DNA from 4 places in the Bacillus sp. PK6-025 genome. Region 3 is predicted to be linked to each of the others. Evidence: riboswitches for the same ligand, from Rfam matches in the RefSeq annotation. Region 3 holds a riboswitch; each other region holds the start of a gene.
The links. Region 3 has a riboswitch for S-adenosylmethionine ahead of mtnW (2,3-diketo-5-methylthiopentyl-1-phosphate enolase). Riboswitches for the same ligand answer to the same signal wherever they lie in the genome.
Positions count from the first base shown of each region.

Region 1 (4,360 bases), 1.8 Mb from region 3:
GAAATCCTCGAATTCATTCGGCAGCTGAACAGGGAGCGCGGTATTACATTCGTCATCATCACGCACGATGACGAGGTGGCATCGATCGCCAAAACGAAATTTCAGTTATCTGACGGCGTGTTAGAGAAAGGGGAAGAGACTGTTGAAGTTTAAGGATCAGTTGAAGTTCATTAGAAGAAATATGAAGAAAAACCGCCTGCGTGTATTCATGACCATTCTCGCAACAACGGTGGCCTGCGCGTTTTTAATCGTGCTCGCATCGGTCGGATTCGGACTGCAAAAATCGATGACTGAACAGCTGATGAAAGAACAGATTGTCACTGAAATTCAGGTTGTCGGAAAAGAAGGAAAGAGCGATCGGAAAGTTCAAAAGAAAGACTTGAAAGAATTCGAAAATCGCAAAGATGTGTCCGCGATTATCGAGCGCACGCAGGTGTTCGCACCTGCTGAAGCAAAGTTGGGCAACAGGACAAACAATCAAATGTCGAATATCACGATTACTGACATGGCTGCTGAACAAAAAGCCAATATTAAACTCGATCGCGGCCGCGTAGCGAAAACACCGAATGAAATCGTCGTCGGCTACCATTTCGGGAAGAATCTCTGGACGAAAAAAGAAGCCCAAGATTATGAAAAGCAGATGGAAAATAATGCTGAGGAAGTAAAAGAACCAAAAGGATACGCAGAAGATATTCTCGGCAAAACAATTGAATTAAAGATCTCAAAAATGGATGAAAAAACAGGAGAAGAAGGGAAAGCGAAAACATATGATCTGAAAGTTGTCGGAGTGACGAAAAAACCTTCTTATGAATGGGCAAGCGATTCAACGGTCTATGTCAGCAACGACATGCAAAAAGACATCACCGGATTTCTGAAGGCGGACAAAGACAACGGCACGATCGAAAAAAAGCTTTCGGTTTACGCGGATAATTTTGAACATGTCGGACAGCTGACAACAGATTTGGAGGATGAAGGCTACTACGTCGATTCAATAACGAAAAAACTCGAAAGCATCAATCTGTTTTTCATGGCTTTTAAAATCGGTCTGATCTTTGTCGGAGTCATTGCCGTTTTGATTTCAGCCATCGGGATTTTCAACACGATGACAATGGCGGTTACAGAACGGACGCAGGAAATCGGGATTATGAAAGCGATCGGGGCCAGCCCGAATGTGATCCGCCGAATGTTCCTGCTGGAAAGCGCCTATATCGGCATCTTAGGATCTGTTTTAGGTATTATCATTTCATACGGTGTCAGCTTTTTAGTGAACAAGATTATTCCTGTCATTTTATCATCGGTTTCAGAAGGAGAAGCGAGTGCGGCAGAGCTCAGCATCACCTTCTCGCATATTCCGGTCAGCCTTGTACTCATCGCCACCTTGATCAGTGCAGGCGTCGCCATTCTTTCAGGCCTGAATCCGGCCATTAAAGCGACAAGAACGAACGTGCTGACAGCATTAAGAAGAGAGCTTTAAGAAAAAAGCTGGCGGTATGCCGGCTTTTTTAACGTTTCGGAGGTCTGTACCCCGCATCACGCGCCTCCTGTTCTGTGCAGAACCAGCGGGCGACGTTTTTCGTGCGGTCATAATATGTACTTCCCGGTGTATGATAAATATGGTTGACGCTTCCTTTGATTTTGCACTCCTGTTTGCTTTCACCGCTGTTTTTCTTAGGGGAGGGCGCGCTGTGTGACGTTCCGGCCTGAGCGGTGGCGTTCTTTTCTTTTACAGTGGCTTCGGTACTGCCGCTTTTTTCTTCAGTTTTAGCCAGTTTTTCTGACAGCGATTTTGTTTTTTTCGTAAGCGAGTCTTTTTCTTTTGTCAGTTTTTCATTTTCTTTTTTTAATGTGTCATTCTCCGTTTTGGCTGCCTTCAGTTTTTCGTTTGCTTGATTGAGCTGCTGCTTTAATGCGGTTTGCTCCTTTTGTACAGCGCTGTGTTCAGTTTTCAGTTCCTGAAGCTCGGTTGTCAGGTCCTCTGTTTTTGTCTCATCGATGGCATATGTTTCCTCACTGTAATAAGGCGCAGAGATGATCAGGAGGAGAAGTCCGCCTGCAAAACAAGGATAAAAGAGTTTTCTGGAAAACCTTTTGCCTGGAGAAAAGATTCTTCTGATCAAATGAAATACAAGATAGCAGATGGAAAAAATAAAGGATAAAAACCCGATCAGCATGATAGATTCCATGATTCGTCTCCTTTCGTGTTTGATAACTATATTTTAGCTTAAAAAGAAAAAAATGTTTATACCAAAAAACTTCTTGCAAATCTAAATATTCAAACGTAAAATAAAGAAATCATTTAAAAAACCGAATATGCAGCTTATAAAGAGAGATGGAGGGACTGGCCCGGCGAAATCTCAGCAACCTGCAGCAGAGCAAGGTGCTAAATCCAGCAGAATGTCAGGCGCATTCTGAAAGATAAGTTGAACAACTCTTTCAGGCGCTGAAAGAGTTTTTTTTATTTTGGAGGAGGAGATATACATGAACAAGATATTAAAATGGACTTCCGTGCTGGGACTGGCCTTGAGCATGGCGCTTCTGACCGCATGCGGAAACAATGCCGAAAGCGATGGTAAAACGATCAAAATAGGCGCTACTGCAGGACCGTATTACGATATGGTCAAAAAAGCGATTCAGCCTGAACTTGAGAAAAAAGGCTACAAAGTTGAAGTGGTCGAATTCACCGACTATGTACAGCCGAACACGGCGTTAAGCGAAGGCGAACTCGACGCCAATTTGTTTCAACATGAGGTTTTTATGAAATCATACAATCAAGAAAACAATAAACATCTTGCTGCACTCATTTCTGTGCCGACCGCTCCGATGGGTCTCTATTCTGCCAAATATAACGACTTGAACGATGTCAAAAACGGGGCGGAAGTGGCTGTTCCAAACGATCCGGCCAATGCCGCCAGGGCATTTTTAACGCTCCAGGATCAGGGGCTGATTCGGCTGAAAAGCGATGTCGACACATTGAAAGCCTCTGTGCAGGATATTGCGGAAAATCCGAAAAAGCTGACATTTAAACAGCTTGAATCTGCCAATCTTCCAAGAGCGGTCGATGACCTGGATATCGCGGCTGTCCCGGGTAATTTCGCTCTCTCCGCTAATATGAAGTTGCAGGACGCGCTGGCGCTTGAGAACATGCCTGACCGCTACCGCAATCAAGTGGTAGTGGATGAAAAAAACAAAGACAAGCCATTCGCCAAAGATCTCAAAGAAGCGGTAAAATCCAAAGCTTTCGAAGATGCGATCGATCGGGAATTCGCCGGTTTCGGAAAGCCAAAATGGATGACGCAATCATAAAAAAATTCCCCCTTTAAAAAGGGGGTTTTTTATGTTGAAAATCGAAATCGTGTCAATTGAAAAAAATGGGCAAAACGAATAGAATCTAGAGGGAATGCTAAAGAGAAAGAAGGAAACGCTATGCCGCGCACATTATGGCTTTTGGTCATCGGAATGTTTATCAATGTCACAGGGGCATCTTTTTTATGGCCGCTGAATACCATCTATATCCATCAGCATTTGGGAAAGTCGCTGACAGCGGCCGGATTTGTGCTGATGCTGAACTCAGGGGCAAATGTGCTGGGCAACCTGTTCGGAGGATATTTATTCGATAAAATCGGCGGATTTAAAACGGTCGTACTTGGAATTGTGATCACGTTTGCGAGCCTTTCAGGCCTCGTCTTTTTTCACGAGTGGTTCCAATACATTCTTTTCTTAACATTGGCCGGTTTTGGATCAGGGATCGTGTTTCCGGCATGCTATGCAATGGCCGGATCGGTTTGGCCGGAAGGCGGCAGAAAGCCGTTCAATGCTGTATACGTGGCGCAAAATGCAGGGGTGGCAGTTGGTTCAGCGCTCGGCGGAATTGTCGCGTCTTTTTCATTTACGTATGTTTTTCTGGCGAATGCGATGCTGTATGCCGTCTTTTTCATGATTGCGATTTTCGGATTTAGACGCATCCGGTCTGAAAAAGCCATGCAGTCTTCTGTTTTGGATCATGCCGATTCAGTCAGCGGGAAATCTAGATTCTCCGCGCTTTTGGTTATATGTACGGGCTACCTGCTCGGCTGGGTCGCTTATTCGCAATGGTCCTCGACCATCGCTTCACACACCCAGGAGCTGGGGATATCTCTTGGGCAGTACAGCGTACTTTGGACAGTGAACGGGGCGCTCATTGTTTTCGGTCAGCCGCTGATTGGTTTTTTTGTGAAACGGTTTGCCGAATCGCTGAAAAACCAAATCGTGATCGGATTTGTCATTTTTATGATGGCATACGGAATTTTGTTTGGCGCTGAACGGTTTCCGGCGTTTCTTGCCGCGATGGTTGTGCTAACCATTGGCGAAATGCTTGTATGGC
Region 1 covers NZ_CP096509.1:3,245,459-3,249,818, reverse strand. The annotation lists gene M1D67_RS16585 (ABC transporter ATP-binding protein) at 1-153, shown strand, start outside; gene M1D67_RS16580 (ABC transporter permease) at 143-1,474, shown strand; gene M1D67_RS16575 (sunset domain-containing protein) at 1,503-2,183, opposite strand; SAM riboswitch class I at 2,315-2,422, shown strand; gene M1D67_RS16570 (MetQ/NlpA family ABC transporter substrate-binding protein) at 2,479-3,303, shown strand; gene M1D67_RS16565 (MDR family MFS transporter) at 3,424-4,360, shown strand, end outside.
Region 1: it holds a riboswitch for S-adenosylmethionine, as region 3 does, so the genes downstream of both, M1D67_RS16570 (MetQ/NlpA family ABC transporter substrate-binding protein) here and mtnW (2,3-diketo-5-methylthiopentyl-1-phosphate enolase) in region 3, are expected to answer to the same signal.

Region 2 (4,360 bases), 1.7 Mb from region 3:
ATTCCCGTCATCGGCTCCAATAACTATGACGGAGGAAGAAAAGCGACAGAACTGTTAATTGCAAAAGGCTGCCGGCACATCATCCATCTCAACGGACCAATTGAGCTGAAAACACCGGCAAATCTTAGACGAAAAGCATATGAAGATGTGATGCGACAACACGGAAGACAGCCGATTACATATGAGGTTCCCTTTCATCAAAATTACCGGGAAATCATCTCAAAACTGTTTGATGAACAGCCTGCGGCTGACGGCATTTTTGCCAGCGATGACCTCATGGCCGCTACAGTCATCACCGAAGCAAAAAAACGCGGAAAAGACATTCCCGGGCTATTAAAGGTGATCGGCTACGACGGAACGGAAGCCGTTCAGTCCATCCTCCCGGAATTGACAACCATCCAGCAGCCGATTGAACTCATTTCCAAGACGGCCATCGAGATTTTGTCCAAAGCCATCGAAGGCGAATTCGATGATTTACCGCTGGAAACCTATTTGCCCGTACAGCTTTTAGAAGGAGAGACGACTTAAATGAATCGCACAAAAAAAGGAGACATTGACGTCTCCTTTTTCCATACATATCCTGATCTATCCAATTGTTAAAAATATAAAATTTACATTACTAACCTAAAATTTAACTTATTTTTCTAGACAAACGCATCTCCACATGATAAATTTAAAGACAAGTTTTCAAAAAATTCTAATTTTGGTACGGGGGTGCCTTTCATTGAGCGTAAGCCACTTTTTTCCTGAAACTCTAGTTGCTATTGTAAAAGACATGTTAACCAAAACCGATGGTTCAACAACCAAAGCGATTGAAACGCTGATCGGTGGCAAAGCCGAAATCGAAGTTTTTCAGCAAAATAATATTGATTATGACAAGCTGTCACCTGAAGAAGCGAGGCTGTTTCAACGCGATGATGACATCTTGTTTAGAACTTCCTCTTTGAAAACGGGCGATGATTATTTATCTTATAATTATGTCTATGTTAAAACAAACTTACTGCCGCCCGCCATCAAACAAGATTTGCAGGCAGAAAGGCTTCCCATCGGGAAAATCATTGCAGAACTGGAGTCAAGGCGTGAAATTTTCAGTACGGGCGACTGCCTGGGAAAACATTTCACACAACTTGTACCTGTTTCAGCAGACCGGACATATGCTTTTAAAAAATATCAGATTATCAGCGGCCGGCAGTGCATGTTCTATGTCTGCGAGCTATTCGATTTAGAAAAAATCTGCGAACGGACTGCGGGCTGAATCATGCCCGTCAGCTGCCACTTCATGAAAAGGCTTCCATAACCTCCCCATTCCTTCTTCCCTCAAAACAAAAACCCCTGCGAAACAGGGGCTGTTATTTATTGATACACCGTTTTCGGCACGGCAACGACCGGATTTCCGGCAGCATAAGGAGCGACATCGTATTGCTGGAAGACGATCGCAATGCCGTCTTTTGTGTAATAAAAAGCCGTGTTTTTACCAAGGACGATGTCTTTCTTCTTCACATCCGGGAAGAAAATGTCGCTGTGTTTTTGAATATAGTCGTAAATGTATGTTTTTGTCTTATCCATTTTCGATTTTGTATTTAAGATATCTGATAAATACACCCGCTTTTTAGAGGCAAGGTCATAGTTGAAAGAGCGGACTGCCGTATTTCCGTGCGCTCCGCCGGAGTAGACGTAATTACTTGTCAGAATGCTCAGCTTTTGGCCGGTCCGGTATTTCACTTCAAAGGACGTTTGATAATCTGTTTGGTATCCGTGCTGTTGGCCGTCTTTCTTGTTTTTTACATAATCTTTGTAGGACTGCTCAATATAACGTTTAAAATCTTTGTTGATCCTATTTTGGAGAGATTTGCTGCTTACATTTGCAACCTGCGGGTATTTCAAAGCCTTAATGTTTTTGTAAGTATGGCTCGTGACCGTCGGCTTTTTTTCATTTGCCGCGTGTGCAGAAGGAAGTGCGGCCGCACCGTACAGCGCAAAAAACAATACCCCTGTTATCAGCATACCTAACGCTTTAAACACTGTTTTTTTGTTCATAAGAACCCTCCTTAATCTGTCATTGTTTATCATACCCATTTTGAAATCAGGTACACATGATAGACCGGTAAACTCGCGAGAAAGTTTCTATTTTCGGAGATAAAAATTGAAAAATATTCTAATTCACCCTGTTCGTTCAGCACCTTGTTGACCATTTGAAAGACTGTCTTGACAAAAAATTCATACGCTGATTCGATACGCCCTCCGGTTTAACCGCAGAAGAAGAAAATGAAAAACCAAATAGTTTTTTTTAACCCATTGACATTTTTATAAAAAGTATTAATATTAAAATTATTAAAAAATTGCATAAAAAGGTTTTCCTTATCAAGAGTGGTGGAGGGACTGGCCCTGTGAAACCCGGCAACCGCTGTCTATGACAGAATGGTGCTAAATCCTTAAGAGCATGTTCGTGCTCTTGAAGATAAGGAGGAGATTGAATATATCAAGCTCTTCCTTATCGGGAAGAGCTTTTTTATGTCTATAAAGAAAGAGGGATGAAGCATGACACAATCAACCGATGTACTGAAGCAAACGCCTGGGAAAAAAATCGGACCGTACAGAGCTGATCAGGTGGGGAGTCTTTTAAGGTCTGCGCCCGTAAAAAAAGCGCGTATTCAAAAAGCGAACGGTGAAATTAGCGCTGAACAACTGCGCGAAGTCGAAAACGAAGAGATCAAGCGCATTGTCGAAAAGCAAAAAGAAATTGGCCTTAAAGCCGTTACTGACGGGGAATTCCGCAGGTCATGGTGGCATTTCGATTTTCTTGAAGGGCTTGACGGCGTAGAAGGATATACAGCGGACAAGGGCATTCAATTTCATAATGTTGAAACGAAGCCGCGCGGAATCAAAGTAACAAGCAAAGTCGATTTTACAAACCATCCGATGCTGGAAGATTATAAATTTCTTCATGATATTGCGGGCACACATACGCCGAAAATGACGATTCCGAGCCCGAATATGCTGTTTTTCAGAGGAAAACTTGGAGAAAGCCCGTACGAGGATCTGGATGAGTTCCATCACGATGTCGCGCAGGCTTACAAAAAAGCGATCCGCGCATTTTACGATGCCGGCTGCCGCTATTTGCAACTGGATGACACGGCCTGGTCGGTATTTTTCTCAGACAAAGGACATGAGCAGATCAAAGCCTTCGGCCGCCAGCCTGATGAACTGCGCCAGTCCTTCGCCAACACGATTAATGAAGCAGTTGAAGGACGCCCGGACGATTTGACGGTCACCATGCACATCTGCCGCGGCAACTTCCAGTCAACATGGGTGGCGGAAGGCGGCTACGATGCGGCTGCAGAAACGATTTTCGACGGACTCAATTTAGACGGACTTTTCCTTGAATTTGATGACGAGCGCTCCGGCGGCTTCGAACCGCTTCGCTATGTCAAACGGAAAGACTTGCAGATCGTCCTCGGCCTGATCACATCAAAATTCGGAGAGCTTGAAAACCCGGATGATATTAAGCGGCGCATCGACGAAGCAGCTCGCTTCGTCGACCTGAACCAATTGTGCCTAAGCCCGCAGTGCGGCTTTGCCTCCACAGAAGAAGGCAATCTCCTGACAGAAGAGCAGCAATGGGAAAAACTGCGCCATGTCGTCGAGATCGCAGAAGACGTATGGAAATAACACCTCATATTTGAGACATGCCTCCTGACGGCATGTCTCAGAATGTTGACAAAATCCCAAAACAGCTTTTTGTTTTGGGATTTTGTCATCCTTTCAGCGTGATTGAAAACCCTTGCAGTCTAGGAAGGCCGAGCATCGGAGCGGAGCGAATGTTGGAATTCGTGAGCACCGACGCGCAGGCCTGACAACGAATGCGGGGGTTTCTCGACACGCTGGAGACATGCCTCCTGACGGCATGTCTCTTTTTTTTTGCCCCTCTATACAATTTAAAATTCCTTCTTGATTTGTTCATAGTTTGATCATATTTGGCTTCTATAATGCTCTTTAGTGAGGTGATCGAACAATGATTAAGAAAAGGAAAATCGATATATTCCTGGTCTTCATTCTTGTATTATCTGCAGCTTTAAACTTGTACGGCATCTGGAATAGTGACACAGACAACGCCTACTATACGGCGGCCGTTGAAAGTATGACCCAAAGTTTTCATAACTTTTTTTACGCATCATTTGATCCAGCAGGCTTTGTAACAGTTGATAAACCGCCGGTTGCACTCTGGATTCAGACACTTTTTGCACTTGTGTTCGGCGTGCACGGCTGGAGCGTCGTTCTTCCTGAAGCGATTGCCGAAGTGATTTCCGTAGCACTGTTGTACTTTATTGTAAAACCTACTTTTGGCAAAACGGCGGCCAGA
Region 2 covers NZ_CP096509.1:4,168,491-4,172,850, forward strand. The annotation lists gene M1D67_RS21310 (LacI family DNA-binding transcriptional regulator) at 1-528, shown strand, start outside; gene M1D67_RS21315 (chorismate--pyruvate lyase family protein) at 725-1,255, shown strand; gene M1D67_RS21320 (DUF3298 and DUF4163 domain-containing protein) at 1,354-2,037, opposite strand; SAM riboswitch class I at 2,356-2,465, shown strand; gene M1D67_RS21325 (5-methyltetrahydropteroyltriglutamate--homocysteine S-methyltransferase) at 2,539-3,669, shown strand; gene M1D67_RS21330 (glycosyltransferase family 39 protein) at 4,013-4,360, shown strand, end outside.
Region 2: it holds a riboswitch for S-adenosylmethionine, as region 3 does, so the genes downstream of both, M1D67_RS21325 (5-methyltetrahydropteroyltriglutamate--homocysteine S-methyltransferase) here and mtnW (2,3-diketo-5-methylthiopentyl-1-phosphate enolase) in region 3, are expected to answer to the same signal.

Region 3 (4,360 bases):
CACACCGCTTTTTTTCTTAACGGCGACAGAGCCGCATATGATATGGACACGGTTTGCTTTTGCCGTTTCCTGCAGCCATCTCTTCGTTTGCCTGCCTTCTTCATCTGCGATGGAGCCGAGATTTTTTAAATCATAACCCGTCGTCCACAGCTCGGGAAGGAGAAGAACATCCGCTTTCCGGCTTTCCTGTTCGATCAGCTGCTCCGCTTTTTTAAAATTTTCAGAAGGATTGCCGTATGCGATATCGAATTGCAGACATGAAATTGTCAGCTTCAATCTGGATCACCTCATTTTTTTCTTTACATTTTACATTTAACAATATATGATGATGGACTATCATTTCAAGAATTTTTCAAAAGCGGGTGAATCATATGAAATTTGAGCTTTCAGATGTGCTGAAACAGCTGCCTGAGCAGTTTTTCGCTTCCTTGGTGAAAAAGGTGAATGAAAAAATCGCCGCCGGCCATGATGTGATTAATCTCGGCCAGGGGAATCCCGATCAGCCGACACCTGATCACATCGTTGATACAATGGCGCAAGCCGTTCGCAACCCTAAAAACCATCAGTATTCCTCCTTTCGCGGCAGCCGTTCACTCAAGGAGGCGGCAGCCGCGTTCTATCGAAGGGAATACGGCGTAGAGCTCGATCCCGAACGCGAAGTCGCTGTATTGTTCGGCGGAAAAGCCGGTCTTGTCGAGCTTCCGCAATGTTTGTTAAATCCGGGGGATGCCGTGCTCGTTCCCGATCCCGGCTATCCCGACTACTGGTCGGGCGTTGAGCTGGCAAGAGCGAACATGGAAACGATGCCGCTTACAGCGGGCAATCAGTTTCTGCCTGACTACAGCCGGATTCCGAAGGAAGTGAAAGAAAATGCGAAGCTCATGTATTTAAATTATCCAAACAATCCAACCGGTGCCCAAGCCACGCCTGTTTTTTTCGAAGAGACTGTCCGGTTTGCCAAGTCGAACGGAATTTGCGTCGTCCACGATTTTGCCTACGGTGCGATCGGCTACGACGGCAAGAGGCCTGTCAGCTTTCTCGAAACGGAGGGGGCAAAAGACACAGGAATCGAAATTTACACGCTTTCCAAAACGTATAATATGGCTGGATGGCGGGTCGGGTTTGCAGTTGGCAACGCATCTGTGATCGAAGCGCTGAACCTTTATCAGGACCATATGTATGTCAGCCTTTTTAAAGCGGTCCAAGACGCCGCGGCAGCCGCGCTTCTATCAGACCAAGCGTGTGTCAAGGAGCAAAATGAGCGCTACGAAAAAAGGCGGGATGTATGGATTCGTGCGGTCCGCGAAATCGGTTGGCACGCGGATGCTCCGCAAGGTTCTTTTTTCGCCTGGATGCCTGTCCCTGACGGGTATACATCTGAGGCTTTTTCCGATCTGCTTCTCGAAAAAGCGAATGTCGTCACAGCGCCCGGCATCGGCTTCGGCAAATACGGAGAAGGCTATGTGAGAGTCGGCCTCTTGACAAGCGAAGAGCGGCTCCGGGAAGCGGCTTCGCGCATTGCCAAGCTGAATATATTCAAAAAGACCGGCCACAGTCATTGACAACCGGGAAAAACGATGGGATAATTCAAAATAATTTATAAAATCAATATTCTTATCAAGAGCAGGCAGAGGGACAAGCCCGATGAAGCCCGGCAACCGACTTTTTAAGCACGGTGCTAATTCTTGCAGCTGACGCTGAGAGATAAGGATTCGAACCTGAAATGCGAAACCTCTTTTAGCTAAAGCAGCAAAAGAGGTTTTTTATATGCATGAAGCAGGAAGGAGCTACAGAATGAGTGAACTTTTGGCAACATATGTTTTGACAGATCAAGGATGTGACGCAGAAAAGCGGGCCGAGCAAATCGCGATCGGACTGACGGTCGGGTCGTGGACAGATCTGCCGCTCTTAAAGCAGGAACAGCTGAAAAAGCATAAAGGACGCGTCGTCAAGGTCGAAGAAACAGAAAGCGCGCTGGGGGAAAAACAGGCAACGGTCACCATCGCTTATCCGGAAGCCAATTTTACAAGCGACGTTCCCGCTGTGCTGACGACCGTTTTTGGAAAGCTGTCTCTCGACGGAAAAATCAAATTGGCGGATTTGGAGTTTTCGCAGTCTTTTAAACGATCATTGCCGGGCCCGAAATTCGGCGTATACGGGATCCGGAAAAAAATCGGCGAATTTGAAAGGCCTCTGTTGATGAGCATTTTTAAAGGCGTCATCGGCCGCGATATGGAAGACTTGAAGGAACAGCTCAGACAGCAGGCGCTCGGCGGAGTGGATTTGATCAAGGACGATGAAATCTTATTCGAAACAGGCAGTGCCCCCTTTGAAAAACGAATCACGGAAGGAAAAAAAGTGCTTGAGGCAGCTTTTGAAGAAACAGGGCGCAAAACGCTGTATGCCGTCAACCTGACGGGCAGGACAATGGAGCTGAAATCGAAGGCGAGAAAAGCAGCCGAGCTCGGAGCCGATGTGTTGCTGCTGAATGTGTTTGCCTACGGGCTCGATGTTTTGCAAAGCCTTGCGGAAGACGACGACATCCCGCTGCCGATCATGGCGCACCCGGCAGTAAGCGGCGCACTCACTTCGTCGCCGCATTACGGTTTTTCCCATTCGCTCTTGCTCGGCAAGCTCAACCGGTATGCGGGTGCTGATTTCAGCCTGTTCCCTTCACCGTACGGAAGCGTTGCTCTGCCGAAGCGGGATGCGCTTGCCATATATGATGAATGCACGAAGGAAGACGTTTTTAAACCGACATTCGCCGTCCCGTCGGCCGGTATTCACCCCGGCATGGTGCCGCTCTTGATGAAAGACTTCGGCATTGACCATATCATCAACGCAGGCGGGGGGATTCACGGTCATCCAAACGGAGCGGCAGGCGGAGGAAGGGCGTTTCGGGCGATCATTGATGCCGTCCTGGAAGCGGAGCCAGTCGAAGAAAAAGCAAAGCGTTCTCCCGATTTAAAGCTCGCCCTTGAAAAATGGGGAAGGGTTGAGGTTTCCGTATGAGGCAGCCGCTTATCATTTGCGATTTTGACGGAACCATTACAACGAACGACAACATCATCAGCATTATGAAACAATTTGCTCCAGAAGAGTGGCTCGCTTTAAAAGACGGGGTTCTGTCCAGGGACATATCGATTAAGGACGGGGTCGGCAGAATGTTTCAATTGCTGCCGTCAAGCCTGAAAGAAGACATTATGGAATATGTAATGAAACAAGCCGAGATCCGCCCCGGGTTTACAGAGTTTGTCTCTTTCCTGGATGAGCAGGGTCTTCCGTTTTACGTCGTGAGCGGAGGGATGGACTTTTTCGTCTATCCTCTGCTTGAAGGCATTGTCGAAAAGGAACGCATTTACTGCAATGAGGCCGGCTTTTCAGGACGCAATATCGAGATCCGCTGGCCGTATCCGTGTGACGGCAGCTGCGGAAATGAATGCGGCTGCTGCAAGCCTTCTATCATCCGCCGGCTGAAAGGCCGGGACGATTTTGTTGTCATGATCGGGGACTCTGTTACAGATGTTGAAGCTGCCAAATGTTCCGACTTGTGCATCGCGCGCGATTATTTGCTGCGGGAATGTGAGGGGCTCGGCCTGAAGCATGCGGGATTCGGCGATTTCCGTGATGTAAAGCGAATACTTGAAGAGACCGCGGAGGTGAAAGAATGGACCCTGAGCAAAAATGGCACGAACTTGCCGAGGTAAAAAAAGAGCTTGCGGAAAGGGATTGGTTCCCTGCGACAAGCGGCAATCTGTCAATCAAAGTATCAGAAGACCCGCTGCGATTTCTCATCACAGCAAGCGGAAAAGATAAGCGAAAAGCATCCGCGGAGGATTTTCTGCTGGCGGACGAAGAGGGGAGACCGGCGGAGACCGGACATACGCTGAAACCGTCGGCGGAGACGCTGCTGCACACCCGTGTCTATCAAAATACAAACGCGGGCTGCTGTCTTCACGTCCATACGATTGACAACAATGTCATCTCAGAGCTTTACGCAAAAGAAAAGCAAGCGACATTCAGAGGCCAGGAAATCATAAAGGCGCTCGGTCTTTGGGAGGAAAATGCGGAGGTTGCGATCCCGATTATCGAAAACAGCGCTCATATTCCGGATTTGGCGGCGGATTTTGCCGGACACCTTTCAGGCGATTCAGGGGCAGTGCTGATTCGCAGCCACGGCATTACCGTCTGGGGAAAAACGGCATTTGAGACAAAGCGGATGCTTGAAGCGTATGAATTCCTGTTCAGCTGGCATTTAAAACTGAAAGCTTTGCAGGCTTACCACGTTAATTAAAAAGGGGGAGAAAGCATGGCGACAATTCGAATCCATGATGAACAAAACACGACCATTGAAAAGCAG
Region 3 covers NZ_CP096509.1:1,453,366-1,457,725, forward strand. The annotation lists gene M1D67_RS07390 (carbon-nitrogen family hydrolase) at 1-276, opposite strand, end outside; gene M1D67_RS07395 (pyridoxal phosphate-dependent aminotransferase) at 372-1,562, shown strand; SAM riboswitch class I at 1,612-1,711, shown strand; gene mtnW (2,3-diketo-5-methylthiopentyl-1-phosphate enolase) at 1,795-3,012, shown strand; gene mtnX (2-hydroxy-3-keto-5-methylthiopentenyl-1-phosphate phosphatase) at 3,009-3,707, shown strand; gene M1D67_RS07410 (methylthioribulose 1-phosphate dehydratase) at 3,668-4,294, shown strand; gene M1D67_RS07415 (1,2-dihydroxy-3-keto-5-methylthiopentene dioxygenase) at 4,310-4,360, shown strand, end outside.

Region 4 (4,360 bases), 1.8 Mb from region 3:
GAACCTACAGGCACATCGCTTCGCATATGGACTTTTACGGAATCAAAGATCGCGTCTCTTACTTCCTGAACAAGCTTGTCTTCTTCGGTCTGAACAGGCTTGAATTGAACTTTCCAGTATGTTTTAAATTGAATATCCTCGCCCGGGCGGACAGTAAACTGATGGCCCGGTTCTACTTTTTGCACCTTTTTGTCAAGCGTCTCAGGCTCTGGTACAAATTGGAACGACGTATACTGCTGAAGCGCTTTTTCATTCAATTCCAAATCGGCATCAACAGCCATTAGGCTCTTTCTTTCTGACGCAAAATAAACATGGCCGTCCGTTTTCGTAAAATAGAGCGGCTTAATGCCGAACGGATCGCGCGCTCCGTATAGGAGCTGTTCTTTTTTATCCCAGATTAAAAAAGCAAACATTCCGCGCAGCTTGGAAGCAGCTTCCTGTTTGTAGTGGCGGTAAGTCGCAAGCAAAACTTCCGTATCTGAATCGGTTTTGAACTCGTATCCTTTTGAAATAAGTTCGTCTTTCAGTTCTATATAGTTATAGATTTCTCCATTAAAAATAATCCAATAGGAATCATCTTCATAAGACAGAGGCTGTCCTCCGTTTTCCACATCGATGATGCTGAGCCTTCTAAATCCGAAGCCTACATGCTCATCATGATAGTACCCATCATCGTCCGGACCGCGGTGTACAATCATTTCATTCATTTGTTTAATCAGTTCTTCCTGGGCTGCTGTCTCGGATGATGGGCGATGATTGAATACCCCTACAAATCCACACATAGTATTGCCTCCGATTTTTTAAATTTCGTGCAGAAATCAAAGTCTGCTTCTTGATTAGACAAGTGTTTAAAGAAAAACGTTTCACATCCGCCCGCTTTTTGCCATCGAAAAACAAAGCCGCTTATGAAAGCGGCTATGCGGTTGTTATTCTCCTAATGCATCTTTCTTCAGCTGATCCGCTTTGTCTGTGCGCTCCCAAGGCAGATCGAGGTCGAGGCGGCCGAAATGTCCGTAAGCTGCCGTTTGTTTGTAAATCGGACGGCGAAGATCGAGCATTTTAATAATGCCGGCAGGTCTTAGATCAAAGTTTTTGCGAACCACTTCGATCAATGTTTCTTCACTGGCTTTGCCTGTACCGAATGTATCGATTGAAATGGATACCGGCTGTGCGACACCGATCGCGTAGGCAAGCTGCACTTCACAGGAATCAGCAAGGCCTGCGGCGACGATATTTTTCGCTACATATCTCGCAGCATAAGCTGCAGATCTATCAACCTTTGTCGCATCCTTACCGGAAAACGCTCCGCCGCCGTGACGGGCATATCCGCCATAGGTGTCAACGATGATTTTGCGTCCTGTTAAACCGGCATCCCCCTGCGGTCCTCCGATAACAAAACGGCCCGTAGGATTAATGAAGTACTTCGTGTTTTCATCGATCAGCTCTTTTGGCACTACCGGGTTGATGACATGCTCTTTCAGATTGCGCTGAATTTGTTCAAGCGAAATCTCAGGGTGATGCTGAGTCGAAATGACAATTGTATCGATGCGAATCGGCTTGTTGTTCTCATCATACTCAACAGTTACCTGTGTCTTTCCGTCCGGACGAAGATACGGCAGAATTTCCTCTTTGCGGACTTCTGTCAAACGGCGAGACAATTTATGAGCAAGCGAAATCGGCAGAGGCATAAGTTCCTTTGTTTCGTTGCAGGCAAAACCGAACATTAAACCTTGGTCTCCGGCTCCGATCGCTTCAATTTCAGCGTCGCTCATTGCTCCTTCACGCGCTTCAAGCGCCTGGTCGACTCCCATTGCAATATCTGGCGACTGTTCATCTATAGACGTTAAGACCGCGCAAGTTTCGGCATCAAAACCGTATTTTGCACGTGTGTAGCCAATTTCTTTAATCGTTTCGCGGACTGTTTTCGGAATATCGACGTAAGTGGACGTCGTGATTTCACCGCTTACCAGCACCAATCCGGTTGTCACAGATGTTTCACAGGCAACGCGGGCATTCGGATCTTTCTTTAAAATTTCGTCTAATATACTATCCGAAATCTGGTCGCAAATTTTGTCCGGATGTCCCTCCGTAACTGACTCTGATGTAAATAACCGACGGTTTTTGCTCATTTATGTTTCCTCCTGTATATGAAGATCAGCCGTGATCTTAAGTATGATACGGATCTCGTCCCTCTTGATTATATGACGATACTCGGGCTTCATACGCTCTCGTTTTGAAACAATTTCCATATGCTATTCTTGACGAGATTCTAAGTCAAAATTCCTCTTAATAGAATTTTTCCTGACTGGCTGCCCGGCTAGACCTTTCACGTCCTGTGAAAAACGCCCAGTACCTTCCTCCTGCTTGATACTCGGCTAAAACCTTTCACGTCCTGTGAAAAACGCCGAGTACCTTCCTCCTGAAGGCAGTTTTTTTAGCAATTTTTGGATCTCGATTTATGCAATAAAAAAACCTTTTCCTATTCGCTGAGGAAAGGGTCTGGTATTGCGTGCCTTTCACTCTTATCGCTCAAGGTATTGAACACCTTGCATCAGGTTAGCACCGTAGTTGTCTCAGAAACTGTTTTTTTCCATTAATAAGAGAAACCGGTTGCTGGGTTTCATTGGGCCTGTCCCTCCACCAGCTCGGGATAAGAGTATCCGCTCAATGAAATATCTTATCTTAAAATGGCTTGTTATGTCAATATCGGCCGCAATAAATTTAAACTTGTCTTTCGAGAAAAAACCCGAACGAAAAATGAAGAAACGGTATAGACTATAAGAGTAAATGTGTTATACTAATTCTACATTAATGTTATACACATTAAAAAACACGCAAAGGAAGGTTTTTTATGAATTCTGTAGATTTAACAACTGACTTACAAACGTTATTAATGGGCGAAAACGTTCAGCTGAACTTATCCGTTCCCCTTTTGGTTGAAAAAGTCCTTGAACGCAAAGAAGGAGTCTTAACATCTTCCGGAGCCGTGCGGGCTACAACCGGTACATACACCGGCCGCTCGCCAAAAGACAAATTCATTGTGGAAGAAGCGAGCACAAAGGACAAAATCGATTGGGGCGCAGTAAACCAGCCGATTTCAGAAGCCGCCTTTGACCGGCTGTACACAAAAGTGCTCAGCTATTTAAAGGAACGCGATGAATTGTATGTATTTGAAGGGTTTGCAGGAGCAGACGAAAAATACCGGCTTCCGATTACAGTTGTCAACGAGTTCGCCTGGCACAACCTGTTTGCAAGACAGTTGTTCATCAGACCTGAAGAACATGATAAAAAACCTGAAGAACAGCCGTTTACGATTCTTTCCGCTCCGCATTTCAAAGCCGATCCGCTCATTGACGGGACCAGATCTGAAACATTTATCATCGTGTCGTTTGAAAAGCGTACGATTTTAATCGGAGGCACCGAATATGCCGGAGAGATGAAAAAATCGATTTTTTCTATTATGAATTATCTTCTTCCTGAACAAAACATTTTACCGATGCACTGTTCGGCAAACATTGGCGAGGAAGGCGGAACAGCTCTCTTCTTCGGATTGTCAGGCACAGGCAAAACGACGCTTTCCGCCGATCCGAAACGGAAGCTGATCGGTGACGACGAACACGGCTGGTCCAGCACAGGCGTTTTCAACATTGAAGGAGGCTGCTACGCCAAGTGCATTAACTTAAGCAAAGAAAAAGAACCGCAGATTTACAATGCGATCCGCTTCGGTTCCGTTCTTGAAAATGTCGTGGTTGACGGCAAAACCGGGGAGCCGGACTATTCCGACGCATTCTATACGGAAAACACGAGAGCGGCTTACCCGATTGATGCGATTGACAACATCGTCAAGCCGAGCATCGCAGCACACCCGCAGACCATTGTATTTCTGACGGCAGATGCTTTCGGCGTGCTTCCTCCGATCAGCAAGTTAACGAAAGAACAAGCCATGTATCATTTCCTGAGCGGATATACAAGCAAGCTCGCCGGCACCGAACGCGGGATCACCGCTCCTGAAGCCACATTCTCGACCTGCTTCGGTTCCCCGTTCCTTCCGCTCCCTGCACATGTGTACGCTGAAATGCTCGGAAGAAAAATCGATGAGCACGGCGTCAGCGTCTTTCTCGTCAATACAGGCTGGACCGGCGGCGGATACGGAACAGGGGAAAGAATGAGCCTCGCTTATACGAGAGCGATGGTTCAGGCTGCGATAGAAGGAGAACTGGATAACGCCGAAATGAAGACTGACCGCATTTTCGGACTTCATTCACCGGTCCATGTTCCGGGTGTGCCTGATCAAGTGCTTGACCCGGCTAAAACTTGGACAGATGAAAACGAATACGAGGAAAAAGCGATCCACTTGGCG
Region 4 covers NZ_CP096509.1:3,261,844-3,266,203, forward strand. The annotation lists gene asnB (asparagine synthase (glutamine-hydrolyzing)) at 1-782, opposite strand, end outside; gene metK (methionine adenosyltransferase) at 927-2,129, opposite strand; SAM riboswitch class I at 2,520-2,657, opposite strand; gene pckA (phosphoenolpyruvate carboxykinase (ATP)) at 2,852-4,360, shown strand, end outside.
Region 4: it holds a riboswitch for S-adenosylmethionine, as region 3 does, so the genes downstream of both, metK (methionine adenosyltransferase) here and mtnW (2,3-diketo-5-methylthiopentyl-1-phosphate enolase) in region 3, are expected to answer to the same signal.